One region of the Moorella sp. E308F genome, then DNA from elsewhere that is predicted to be linked to it. Evidence: riboswitches for the same ligand, from Rfam matches in the RefSeq annotation. Region 1 holds a riboswitch; each other region holds the start of a gene.
The links. Region 1 has a riboswitch for cyclic di-GMP ahead of E308F_RS03940 (ATP-binding protein). Riboswitches for the same ligand answer to the same signal wherever they lie in the genome.
Positions count from the first base shown of each region.

Region 2: linked by a shared signal. The riboswitch ahead of E308F_RS04555 (sugar phosphate nucleotidyltransferase) and the one ahead of E308F_RS03940 (ATP-binding protein) in region 1 are both predicted to bind cyclic di-GMP.
Region 3: linked by a shared signal. The riboswitch ahead of flgB (flagellar basal body rod protein FlgB) and the one ahead of E308F_RS03940 (ATP-binding protein) in region 1 are both predicted to bind cyclic di-GMP.

Region 1 covers NZ_BJKN01000001.1:782,665-786,267, reverse strand. Annotated here, with positions in the region: gene E308F_RS03945 (STAS domain-containing protein) at 1-163, opposite strand, end outside; gene E308F_RS03940 (ATP-binding protein) at 189-1,448, opposite strand; cyclic di-GMP riboswitch class I at 1,646-1,732, opposite strand; gene E308F_RS03930 (ferritin-like domain-containing protein) at 2,217-2,645, opposite strand; gene E308F_RS03925 (ferredoxin family protein) at 2,736-3,014, opposite strand; gene E308F_RS03920 (FAD-dependent oxidoreductase) at 3,014-3,603, opposite strand, start outside.
Region 2 covers NZ_BJKN01000001.1:901,468-905,070, forward strand. Annotated here, with positions in the region: gene E308F_RS04545 (hypothetical protein) at 1-154, shown strand, start outside; gene E308F_RS04550 (NAD(P)/FAD-dependent oxidoreductase) at 258-1,514, shown strand; cyclic di-GMP riboswitch class II at 1,556-1,639, shown strand; gene E308F_RS04555 (sugar phosphate nucleotidyltransferase) at 1,677-3,158, shown strand; gene E308F_RS04560 (phosphomannomutase/phosphoglucomutase) at 3,173-3,603, shown strand, end outside.
Region 3 covers NZ_BJKN01000003.1:365,944-369,546, reverse strand. Annotated here, with positions in the region: gene fliE (flagellar hook-basal body complex protein FliE) at 1-183, opposite strand, end outside; gene flgC (flagellar basal body rod protein FlgC) at 522-947, opposite strand; gene flgB (flagellar basal body rod protein FlgB) at 950-1,348, opposite strand; cyclic di-GMP riboswitch class I at 1,510-1,645, opposite strand; gene E308F_RS14570 (Uma2 family endonuclease) at 1,929-2,498, shown strand; gene E308F_RS14565 (AbrB/MazE/SpoVT family DNA-binding domain-containing protein) at 2,539-2,742, opposite strand; gene flgN (flagellar export chaperone FlgN) at 2,784-3,272, opposite strand; gene fliS (flagellar export chaperone FliS) at 3,275-3,603, opposite strand, start outside.

The DNA.
Region 1 (3,603 bases):
TAGAATCTATAAAGGATACTCCTGCCAGGTTTATTTCCAATTGCCCCTCTCCTTCCTGTACTTCTGCTGCTCGCTCCAGCGTGGCCAGGGTTTCCATGTCTAACTCCCCTTTAAGGTTTAAACAGCGCCCATAAGTGCCTTTGGTTACAGAAATTGCCAGCATAATATCGCTCCTCCTCTTTCTTTACTTAAGAAGCTGGAGAACAGATATCTTCATCTGCTGATTGATGGAAATCAAGGACCAGGGTGGTTCCCCTGGAACCGGTAGTTAGATAAACTTTATCAGCATAATAAAGCATTAAAGTAAACCCACAACCAAGAGAATTTTTTGTGGAGTAATGTCGCATTAAAGCCGCTTTGGGTAAATCTTTTATCTTAATTCCCTGGCCCTGGTCTTGAATAATTACCCGGATGGCCGCATCCGTCTGCCGTACCACCCATTCACCACCCGTAGCGTGTTTTAATGTATTGGTCAAAGCCTCCGTTAAAGATAAGGCCATGCCGTACGCGCGGGCGCTAAAAGCCGCAGGTAGCAAGCTGCATAACTTGCTGCGAGCCAAAGCTATGTCAGCAGCCTTGTTAACTACTCCCCTTGCCAGTTCATTCCCCTCGGATAATACAGCTACCATTTCTTCTGAAGTCAAAAGCTGCAGGCGCCCATTGGTGACGGCAGCCACGGCTTCCCGGTAGGCCTGCATCTCCTGGCAGCGCATCTGCCTTTCCTTTTCAATAATTTCGGTAAGATCAAAGGCCAGCAGGCCCCCTGACCGGGAGTCAAGGGGTATACCGTGCAGGTCAAAAATCCTTTTACCGTCATCACTTACTATCACTTCCCGGCAGTGGGTTCCCCGGTGTATTGCCTGGCGCATTAAATTTTCTATTGCCGGCAGGGGCAGTTCCAGGTCAGCCTGTCCTGTCAGATGGCGAAAACGCCCCTTTTCGTAACGCATTACCTTGCCCAACCGCATGGCATTAAAAATCTCCGAGCTTTCTAACTCGGCACGCAGTCGTTCTTTAACCAGGTCCTGTAAATGGGCGGGAACTAATTGGGATACTTGCTCAATGAAGTCCCCCGTACTACCCGTCAGTAAACGGTATTCTTCATTACCCAGACGGCTGGCTGTTTCCTCGCCCCGGTAAACGGCTATGATATCAAAGAGGTGGATGTCACCCTTGCCCTTGGTCGGTACCCCTGCTACATCCAGGCTAAGATGCTGCTTTAAATAAATCCGGTATTGACCGGGAATGGGAGCTTGTGTTTCCAGGCCCAGTTCCATGGTATTCAATACGAGAATACGGCCAGCATAACGTTTCCCATCGGGGGCAACCAGGCTAATGCCTATGGGTACCGGTGGCTTACGGCGTAAAGGGCCGGGGCTCATGAAATAATCGCAATCGACACAAGAACGATCTGGGGTCTTGCGGGCACACTGGCTACACTCTTGCATAGCTGACCCCCCCTCTACTGCTCTGGCTTTAAACCAGGTTTAAAGATTCTCTTTCTCCCATAAAGAGAAGTTTTTTCCTTATCTCAAGTAAAATTTGGGTAACTGTATCCCTTTGCACTGAACCCGCCCCCGCCTTCGTTCCATCTAGAAATAGCAAGGCAGCCACGAGTAATTCGCATGGCTGCCCTTTACTTTAAAGTGGCAGCCTGGCAGTCATACCAACAAGTGGCTACAGACCCATGGCTTTGCGTCCCACCCTTTCGAGTGGTTTGCCCTTGAACACTTTAAGCTATTTACATAAGAAAGATATCTCTTAGGAAACCCTGGGAGCAGAGGAGAAGGTATGGTGACGGCTGTCCAGTGACCCCTGGACATTTTTCCGAAAAATCACAAGGAAATTCTGGTTCCTGGAGGTGTTATGGAAGGTAACACTGGATGGGTTGGGAGGAATGTTATTTGCAGTAATTTTAAGGGGGCTAATAGAGGGGAAACTTTTTTCCAATATTTTACATACAAGGCATATAATCCCCCCCCCCCCCCATTGGTTATTTTTATTTTTTATGTTAATTTCTGTTATGCTCTTTGCCATCGCTGGAATTATCCTCCAATAATTTGCTTTAATATTTTTATATTCGACCCCGCTCAACAAATTCCTTCTCTCGGAAAAAAGCAATCGTTAATTTACCCCGCCCATGGTTGCCAGAGCCGTAACAAAAAAATTGCCATGGCACTGGTTGCTTCATCCATGGCTTAGGGGGCAAAACGGTGTTATCTTACCTTCTGGATACCCAGGGCCTTCTCCAGGTCAATAATATGTTCCTGCTCAACTACGGCAATCTCCCTGATGACCTGGGCGACATCGTACAATTTCAAGGCTTCCAGTTGTTCAATGCGCTGCAGGTAACGATTCAGGGCGTCATACTCGGCTTCCAGGTCCTGGCGCAGCATTTCTACGTTATTGAGGGAGGTCTTGATTTCCTGCACCTGGACGGTAGGAATGCCGCCCAGGTACTGGATCTTGTCGCTTAACTTTACGGCATGCTCGTGTTCTTCCTGGGCATGCTGGAGCTCTTCATCGATAATAGCAACATACTGGGGACCGGTAAGCATGCTGGCATGCTGGATATACTGGATCATGGCGGCGTATTCCCAGGACAGGTCCAGGTTGAGAAGCTTGATTATTTGCTCGATGGTCATAGGGCCACCTCCAGGAGTATACTTATACTACATAATATTAGTTTTCCTGGTAAGTGTGCCCATACAAAAAAATCAAGTCCAGGTATTGGTTTAACCATATTTATAAAGGATGCCGAAGCCGCCGCGGGGATAACGCCAGTCAATGTTATCGTGGGCGCAGCCGTAGCGACAGGTGCCACACTCCACGCAACCCTCGTAGGCCGTCTCGATCCGTTTCTCCCCTTCATTCCAGACATATACCCGGGCCGGGCAAATAAAGGTGCAGGGCCTGCCGTCACAGTGGCGGCAGACCTCCCGGTCCTTGATCCTTAAGTGAGGGTGCTTATCCGTTTGGTAACGGTTGAGGAAGAGTTTATCTTCCAGGCGCATCATCCCATCACCCTCCAGAGGTGGTAAAGGTCCCCGGCCAGTTGTATACGGCTGCGTTGGGCCGTAATTTCTCTCCAAATGCGCTTCTGCTTTTCCCCCTTGGGTACATTATCGACAGTTAAAAACTCCCTGGCGGCCCGGGAAAGGAGCTGCGGATACAGGGTAAAGAAGTGGGGATTTTGGTCAAAGAAAAAGGGGGCCCGTTGGTATTTCTGCAAGTCTTGCAAGACAAAGCTCTCCGCCAGCATCTCCCGGTAGGGCGCCAGGTTGGCCGCGCTGTAGTCGCCCTTTTCCCGGGCGGCCAGGATGGTTTTCGCTGCCAGCAGGCCGGAGGTCATGGCGAGATTCGAGCCTTCCCGGTGAATCCCGTTGACCAGCATGGCGGCGTCACCGGCTACCAGGACGCCGTTGCCATAGAGTTTAGGAATGGCCCGGTAGCCGCCTTCGGGAATCAGGTGGCCCTGGTATTCCTTGCTCTCCCCCCCGGCCAGGAGCCGCCGCACCATGGGATGACTTTTCAGGTGTTCCAGGAGATCGTTGGGGTTCAAACGGCGGCGGATCAGGCTCGACAGAAGGACGCCTACACCAA
Region 2 (3,603 bases), 120 kb from region 1:
AGAACGCCACCTGCCCCTGACCATGGTCCAGGACCTGCGGCGCCGGTACCGGGACTTAAAGCAGCAGCGGCGAAGGGCCATCTTCAGCCGCGCCTGGGAATTAATTAATTCCCAGGCAAATTTTTCTCTGGAAAAGAAGGAAATTGTTTCTTGACGGCGAATATAAGAGAAACCAGTGGGACTAAAGTCTTATACAATCTGGTACTTATCTAGGACCATAGTCATGTTATCGTCTTATATAAAGTGGTGATATCAATTTGCAGCACTGCGACGTGGCAGTAGTCGGCGCCGGACCGGCCGGCTGCAGCGCGGCGCGCCTGATTGCGGCGGTCGGTTTCCGGGTAATCATCCTGGAAGAACACAACCAGATTGGCGAACCCCTGCAGTGCTCCGGCCTCATCAGCCCCCGCACCCTGGAGCTTGCCGGTTACCAGGGGGAGCTGCGCCACGCCCTCCACGGCTTCAACCTCCACAGCCCCGCGGGTTACACCCTGGGATTCCAAACCAATAAAACCTACGCCGTGGCCGTCGACCGCGTGGCCCTGGACCGGCAGCTGGCAGACACCGCCCGGGCGGCGGGAGCGGAGCTGATCACCGGGGCCAGGGTGGGAAGATTGCAGTATGCAGGTGACGGTATAATCCTGCACGCCTCGGGAACTGCCGTCAAGGCTCGGCTGGTCATCGCCGCCGATGGGGCCCGCTCATCTTTCGCCCGCCGTTTGGGCCTCAGGCCGCGGGAGATTATCCCCCTGGCGGCGGCGGAAATAGAGCTGGGACCGGGGAGCCGGGCCCGGGAGGACGTCATCGAGCTCTTCCTGGGGCAGGACCTCGCCCCCGGCTGGTTCGGCTGGCTCTTCCCGGCGGGCAAGGGCCGGGCGCGAATCGGCGTCGGGGTAGGCCTTAAAGGCCCCAGTCCCCGGCGCTGCCTGGACATGCTGTTGAAACGCTATCCGGAATACTTCAGTAAAGCGAAGATCCTACGGTATACAAGTGGCTGCGTGCCCATCGGGCCGCCGCCCCGCTTTTACGGCGAGCGGGTGATGCTTTTAGGCGATGCCGCCGCCCAGGTAAAGCCCATCTCCGGCGGCGGCCTCTACCTGGGGCTGCACGCGGCCCGGCACTGCGCCCGCACGGCCATCCAGGCCCTGGAGCAAAAAGACTTTAGCGCCGCTGTTCTTGCGGGCTACCAGGAAGCCTGGGAAAAAGAGTTCGGCGCGGCCCTGCGCAGCGACCTGGTGCTGCGGGAATTATTCCTTTCTTTGAACGATACGAAAGCCGATTATCTCACCCGCTTTTTCGACAACAGCTTCTGGCGGCAGTTTATCGCCCGGTACGCCGACATCGACTACCCCTCGTTCCTGGTGAAAAAAATCCTGGGAACGGGGCTCCTGCCGCGTAAGTTCTTTCAACTGGCCCTAGACCTGGGCGGATTTATCGGCCGCATCGTGAACAGGGAGGGAAACCGCCGCTCCCTGCCGGCCCTGGAAGCGGGAGAGTATCAAGCAACAACATAGAAAAACCTGGAGAAAAATAATAGGCACTCAAAATGGTAAGAAACATAAGCGGAGGCTGTGAACCCTGGCCCGTATGTGGGCGCCTGGACCAGGGCGAGCCAGTGGCGCAACCGGCCGCTGTTTTGCAAATGGCGGTTTTTGTATTTTTATGGGGGTGGTTTTTTGCCGGCGGCAGTAGTCATCATGGCCGGGGGGTCGGGCGAGCGGTTCTGGCCCTACAGCAGGAAAGAGAAGCCCAAGCAGTTCCTGGAGATTGCCGGCAAGGGCAGCCTCCTCCAGCAGACGGTCCGGAGGGCCCTGCTGCTCACCTCTATAGAAAATATCTACATAGTGACGGGAAAAGAGTATACAGAGCTGGTACGCGAGCAGGTGCTGGAACTTTTGCCGGCAAACCTGCTGGTCGAGCCCGTGGGACGCGATACGGCCCCGTGCATAGCTCTAGCGGCCGCCTATCTGGCGGCAAAAAATACGGAAACAATGATGGTTGTATTGCCGGCCGACCATATGGTGCTGGATAATGACGCTTTCTGCGCGACGATCCAGGAAGGCCTGAAGGTAGCGGCAAGCACCGGCGGCCTGGTGACCGTCGGCATCCAGCCAACCCGGCCGGAAACAGGCTACGGTTACATCCATGTGGGCGTGAAGAAGATCGAGGCGGGCCGGGCCTACCCCGTCGACCGTTTTGTCGAAAAGCCCGACGCCCGCCAGGCGGCGGCCTACCTGGCCTCCGGCGAGTATTTGTGGAACAGCGGCATGTTCATCTGGCAGGTCAAAGCCATCCGAGAAGCCATCAGGCGCCACCTGCCGGAGCTGGCGGCCAGGATGGCCCCCATCGAGGCCGCCGTCGGCACAGAGGACTTTGCATGCATGCTCCGCGACCATTTCCCGAGCCTCCCCAAAATATCCATCGACTATGGGGTCATCGAAAAGGCGGACAACGTCTGGGTCGTGCCCGGCAGTTTCGGCTGGGACGACCTGGGGACCTGGACCGCCCTGGAACGGGTGATGGAGCCGGACAGCCGCGGCAACCTGATCCAGGGCCAGGCGGTGCTGCTGGATACCGAGAACGTCATCGCCAGGAACGACAACGGGGAAAAGCTGATGGTGGCCTTCGGCCTGAAAGATCTGCTCATCGTCGATATGCCCGACGTCCTTTTAGTCGCCCATAAAGACAGGGTGCCGGAGCTCAAGAAAGTGATCCAGGAGCTGCAAAAGCAGGGCCTGGGCAGGTTCTTGCACAGCCTCCTCGAGGAGGGGGACCGGGTGAGCGGCCTCCTGGCCGGCCTGGACTGGAAATGCCCTGTCGTGGAGAAGCCCTGGGGCAGGGAAATCCTGTGGACCCAGACCCCATCCTATGCCGGCAAGATCCTGCAGGTGCAGCCGGGGCACTCCTTAAGCCGCCAGTACCACCGGGAAAAGCGGGAAACCATGTGGTTTTTAAAGGGTGAAGGCGAGCTGGAGCTGGGTGGTAGGAAGATCCAGGTAAGGCCGAATATGATCTTTGACATCCCGCCGGGCACTGTCCACCGCATCCGGGCCAAAACCGGGATGGTAGTCCTGGAGGTGTCATCGCCGCATCTGGACGACGTCATCCGCCTGGAAGACGCCTACGGCCGCACGGACTTAAGAGCGGAGAATTATTAAAAGGTGAAGCATCGATGAATCCTTCTGTTTTTAAAGCCTACGATATCCGCGGCGTGGCCGACCGGGACTTCCCGGATGATGAAGTCGAAAAACTGGGGAGAAGTTTAGGGACCTATTTTCAGGCCCACGGTTACCGGCAGGTCGTCCTCGCCAGGGACAACCGCCGGCATTCTTCCCGCCTGCGGGATGCCCTAGTACAGGGCCTCACCGCTGCGGGGTGCGACTGTATCGACATCGGCGAGACCATCACCCCGGTCTTTTACTTTGCCCACCACCACCTGAACCTGAAGGCCGGCGTTATGATCACCGCCAGCCACAACCCGCCCCAGGATAACGGTTTCAAGGTCTACTGCGGCGAGGGCACCATCTTCGGCGCGGCCATCCAGGAAGTAAGGCGCATCATGGAAAGAGGAGAGTTTAAATCCGGTCGGGGTCGGGTGGCAGA
Region 3 (3,603 bases), on a different contig from region 1:
GGCCAGGTACTCCTGGGTGAGGGCATCGGCCTGCTGCTGCAGGGTATTGATTTCCCCCAGTTTTTCCATCAGGATTTCTGCAAAAGACCCGGCTACGGCTCCTGTACCCTGGGGAACGGGCCGGGACTGCTGGCTCTCCTGAAGGGGAGCCGGCATTAAAAGGGATACAGGTGAAAGGAGCATGTGCATTTTCCTCCTGAAAGTTATAACCCAGCTTCCTTCAGGCTGGAGGGTACAGCCTCCGGGCTCCGGTGGTTCTCAGCTAGCAAACTTAGCGCTCAGCCTTGCTCGGCGGCGGGGGTGGCTAAACTTTTGGCGTTTCAATCATGCATCACGGGGTGTGCTACTTCTTATTCCTAAGCCACGTTACGATCCCCATCCCGTTCACCGCCGCCTCGCTACGGCTTCGCTGAGTTTGCTGACGCCTCGAACCAAGTCGCCCTCCGCCTGTACCCTCCAGCCCCTTTTCCCAGCCATATATTTTCATACTTCATGGCTGGGGCGGCAGCCATACCATACCTCTAACGCCCGATCTCCAGGGCCTTCATGGTCATGGCCTTGGCCGCATTAAGGACGGTGACGTTGGCCTCATAGGCCCTGGTGGCGGTGATCATGTCCACCATTTCATTAACGATATTGATATTGGGCAATGCCACATAACCATCAGGGTCGGCATCCGGGTGCGACGGGTCGTATACCAGGCGGGGCGGCGTGTTATCCTCAACAATAGCCGCGACCTCCACTCCCCTGCCCGGAGCCTGGTCCGGCGACTGTCCCAGCGCTTCCCGCAGTTTCTCCGCAAAAACCGGCACCTGCCGCCGGTAGGGGCCGCCCCGGGGTGTCCTGGTGGTATTGATATTGGCTAGATTGTTGGCAATTAGGTCCAGGCGCAGGCGCTCGGCCGTAAGGCCGGAAGCGCTGATAGCCAGGGCCGGCAATAATTCCACCCCTACCGCCTCCCTTCGTTAATCACATAGCGCAGCATGGCCAGCCGGCCGTTTAGCTGCTGGACGGCAAAGTTAAAGTTCAAGCTGTTCTGGGCCAGGTCGACCATCTCCCGGTCGATATCTACGTTATTGCCGTCCTGACGCATCGTGGTGCTGTTATCCTGATTAACCTCCGGGGTAAGATCCAGACTGGCTGACGGCAGATGATAGGGGTTCGTACGGTACAGGGTTAGACCCGGCTCCAGTCCCAGGGCCTGGCCGAGTTTCTCTTCAAAGGAGACATCATAGCGCTTGAAGCCCGGGGTATTGACGTTGGCGATGTTGTGGGCGATGACCCGCTGGCGTAAAGCCGCCGTGTCCAGGGCCTTTTCCAGGACATATAAAGCCGGCGTCATAAACATCCAGGTTTCCCCCTCTTTCCCGGAAAAACGATATTTTTCTCCAGCGGTTACCACTTTAGCATTTCTATGGGAATTTGGGTATCGGGCTTAAGGCCCAAATTAGTCTGGGACTTTAGTCCTAAAAGAAAAGCCCGTTTACCGGGCGTCTCAAAGGAACCGGGAACGGCGGCCTGGCAGTCATAGTCCTTCACCCCGGGGCTAGAAACAAGAAGCGTACAAGCCCTGCCCCGGAAGACACGGACCTTAGACCCATGGCTTTGCGCGCATCCCCTTTCGGAGAGCTTGCCCTTGACGCCCGGAGTAAGAAAATTTTACCGTTGTATTTTCGATATTTATTCAACACGATTTGCCAAATTCCTGCATGTCGGGAGAAAATCAACCAAAAAAATGAGCCGTTCCACCCCTCCGGGAACAGCTTCCTATTTTTCTTTCCTCTAAAGATTTCGCTTCCAACTGTGGTATAATATAGCCATCCCAACCGGCCTGGGATTCGGTATAGATACGACAATCATCCTGGAAAGGATATAGGGCTATAATATATAACATTAAGGGAAGGACAGAAGAAAGGGGGGTCTAAAGAATGGCGGCAGTCGAGGTTCCTCGCCGACGTTTTACTGTTGAGGAGTTTTACCAGATGGCCCGGGCAGGCATCCTGGGAGAAGACGACCGGGTAGAGCTGATCGAGGGGGAGATTATAGAGATGGTGCCGATAGGGACCAGGCACGCCGCGTGTGTCAGACGGCTGCTTCATATCTTTAGCACCAAAATAGGCGATAATGCCCTGGTAGACACCAACAACCCTTTACGCCTGGACCAACACTCGGAACCCCAGCCTGACTTGATGTTGCTTAAGGCCCGTGATGATTATTATGCTTCTTTCCACCCCCGGCCGGAGGACGTATTGTTGTTAGTCGAGGTGTCCGACACTTCGATGGCTTATGACCGCGAAGTAAAGGCAAACCTCTATGCAAAGGGTGGGGTTAAGGAAGTATGGCTGGTTAACCTGCAGGCGCAGCAGGTGACTGCCTATCGCCTGCCTTCGCCCTCCGGGTATAGAGAGGTTAAAGAATACGGGCGCGGCGACCATATTTCACCGCTGGCTTTCCCGGGGCTAAACATTCCCGTCCAGGATATTTTACCGGGAGATTAGCCCCGGGCTTTTACCGCTTTCCCCGCACCCGTTTCTTCATCTACTTGATTAAACTCATCCTCACCTGCTGGTGCCTTTCTTGCCGGCAGCTTTCCAGCTGCAGGCGCCGCAGGATTACCATATCCCCCTGCACTTCCACAGCCACGTGATCGCCCGTTTCCCATCCCAGCTGCTGCCGGATCTCTTTCGGGATAACTACCTGCCCCCGGCTTGATAGTTTTGTTATTTCAATCTGCTTGCTCATGGTCTTCCTTCTCCTGCCCCCGCTCGCTGCCCCTTCTTAACTCATAGCCGCCGGTCCAGACACCGGGGTACAGCGGTTTTATTTTCCCGTCTGTAGGCCCGGGCCATTTGCCGGGCTGTTTGTACCTGCTCCAATTCCAACTTAATCGCTGCCATAGCTTTTTGTATATTTTTTAGATTAGCTTCCTGCAAATGCCGGCATTCCTCCCAAAGGGATCGCACCTGCCGGGTAGCCCCGGCCAGCTCCTGGCGGGTTGCCTCTGGCAGGAACTCAATCTTTTCCCACTCCAGAGCTTCACACCCTGAAACTAATACCAGGAATTCTTCAAGCTGCCGGGTAGCCTGCCGCGCCCGGGTCAGCCTTTCCCTCCAGGAAGCGGCTTCTGCTATGAGATTATTTAATTCATCCCAGACGCCGGCTTGAATGGCTTGCTGTTGTTGCTCTAAGTTTTGCTGCCATACCTGCATCAGTTCTATTTCCTGATAATACGCCTGCAAAAGCCGCCTGGCCACTATTTCTATCTCGCTCATTATCAGCCCTGCCAGTTCATCCCAACTCTGGTGCGATAATCGTGGGACTGGTATTTTTTTGTCGCTTCTTCCCAGGTGTCGCGCAGCTGCTGTAACAGGTCGATTACTTCATTAATCATAGTTGCGCTCTTTTTTACGTTAGCCTGGACCAGGTGACGATACATGAAGTCGTAAAGCTTATAGAGGTTCTCTGCAATTTCTCCTACATCCCTGTTTAAGGTCGCCATCAGTTCGCTCAGGATATCCTGGGCCCGGCCCAGGCTATTGCTTACTCCGGCATAATCCTTTTTTTCCATAGCAACCAGCCCCTGGCGGCAAAAGCGCAAGGCTC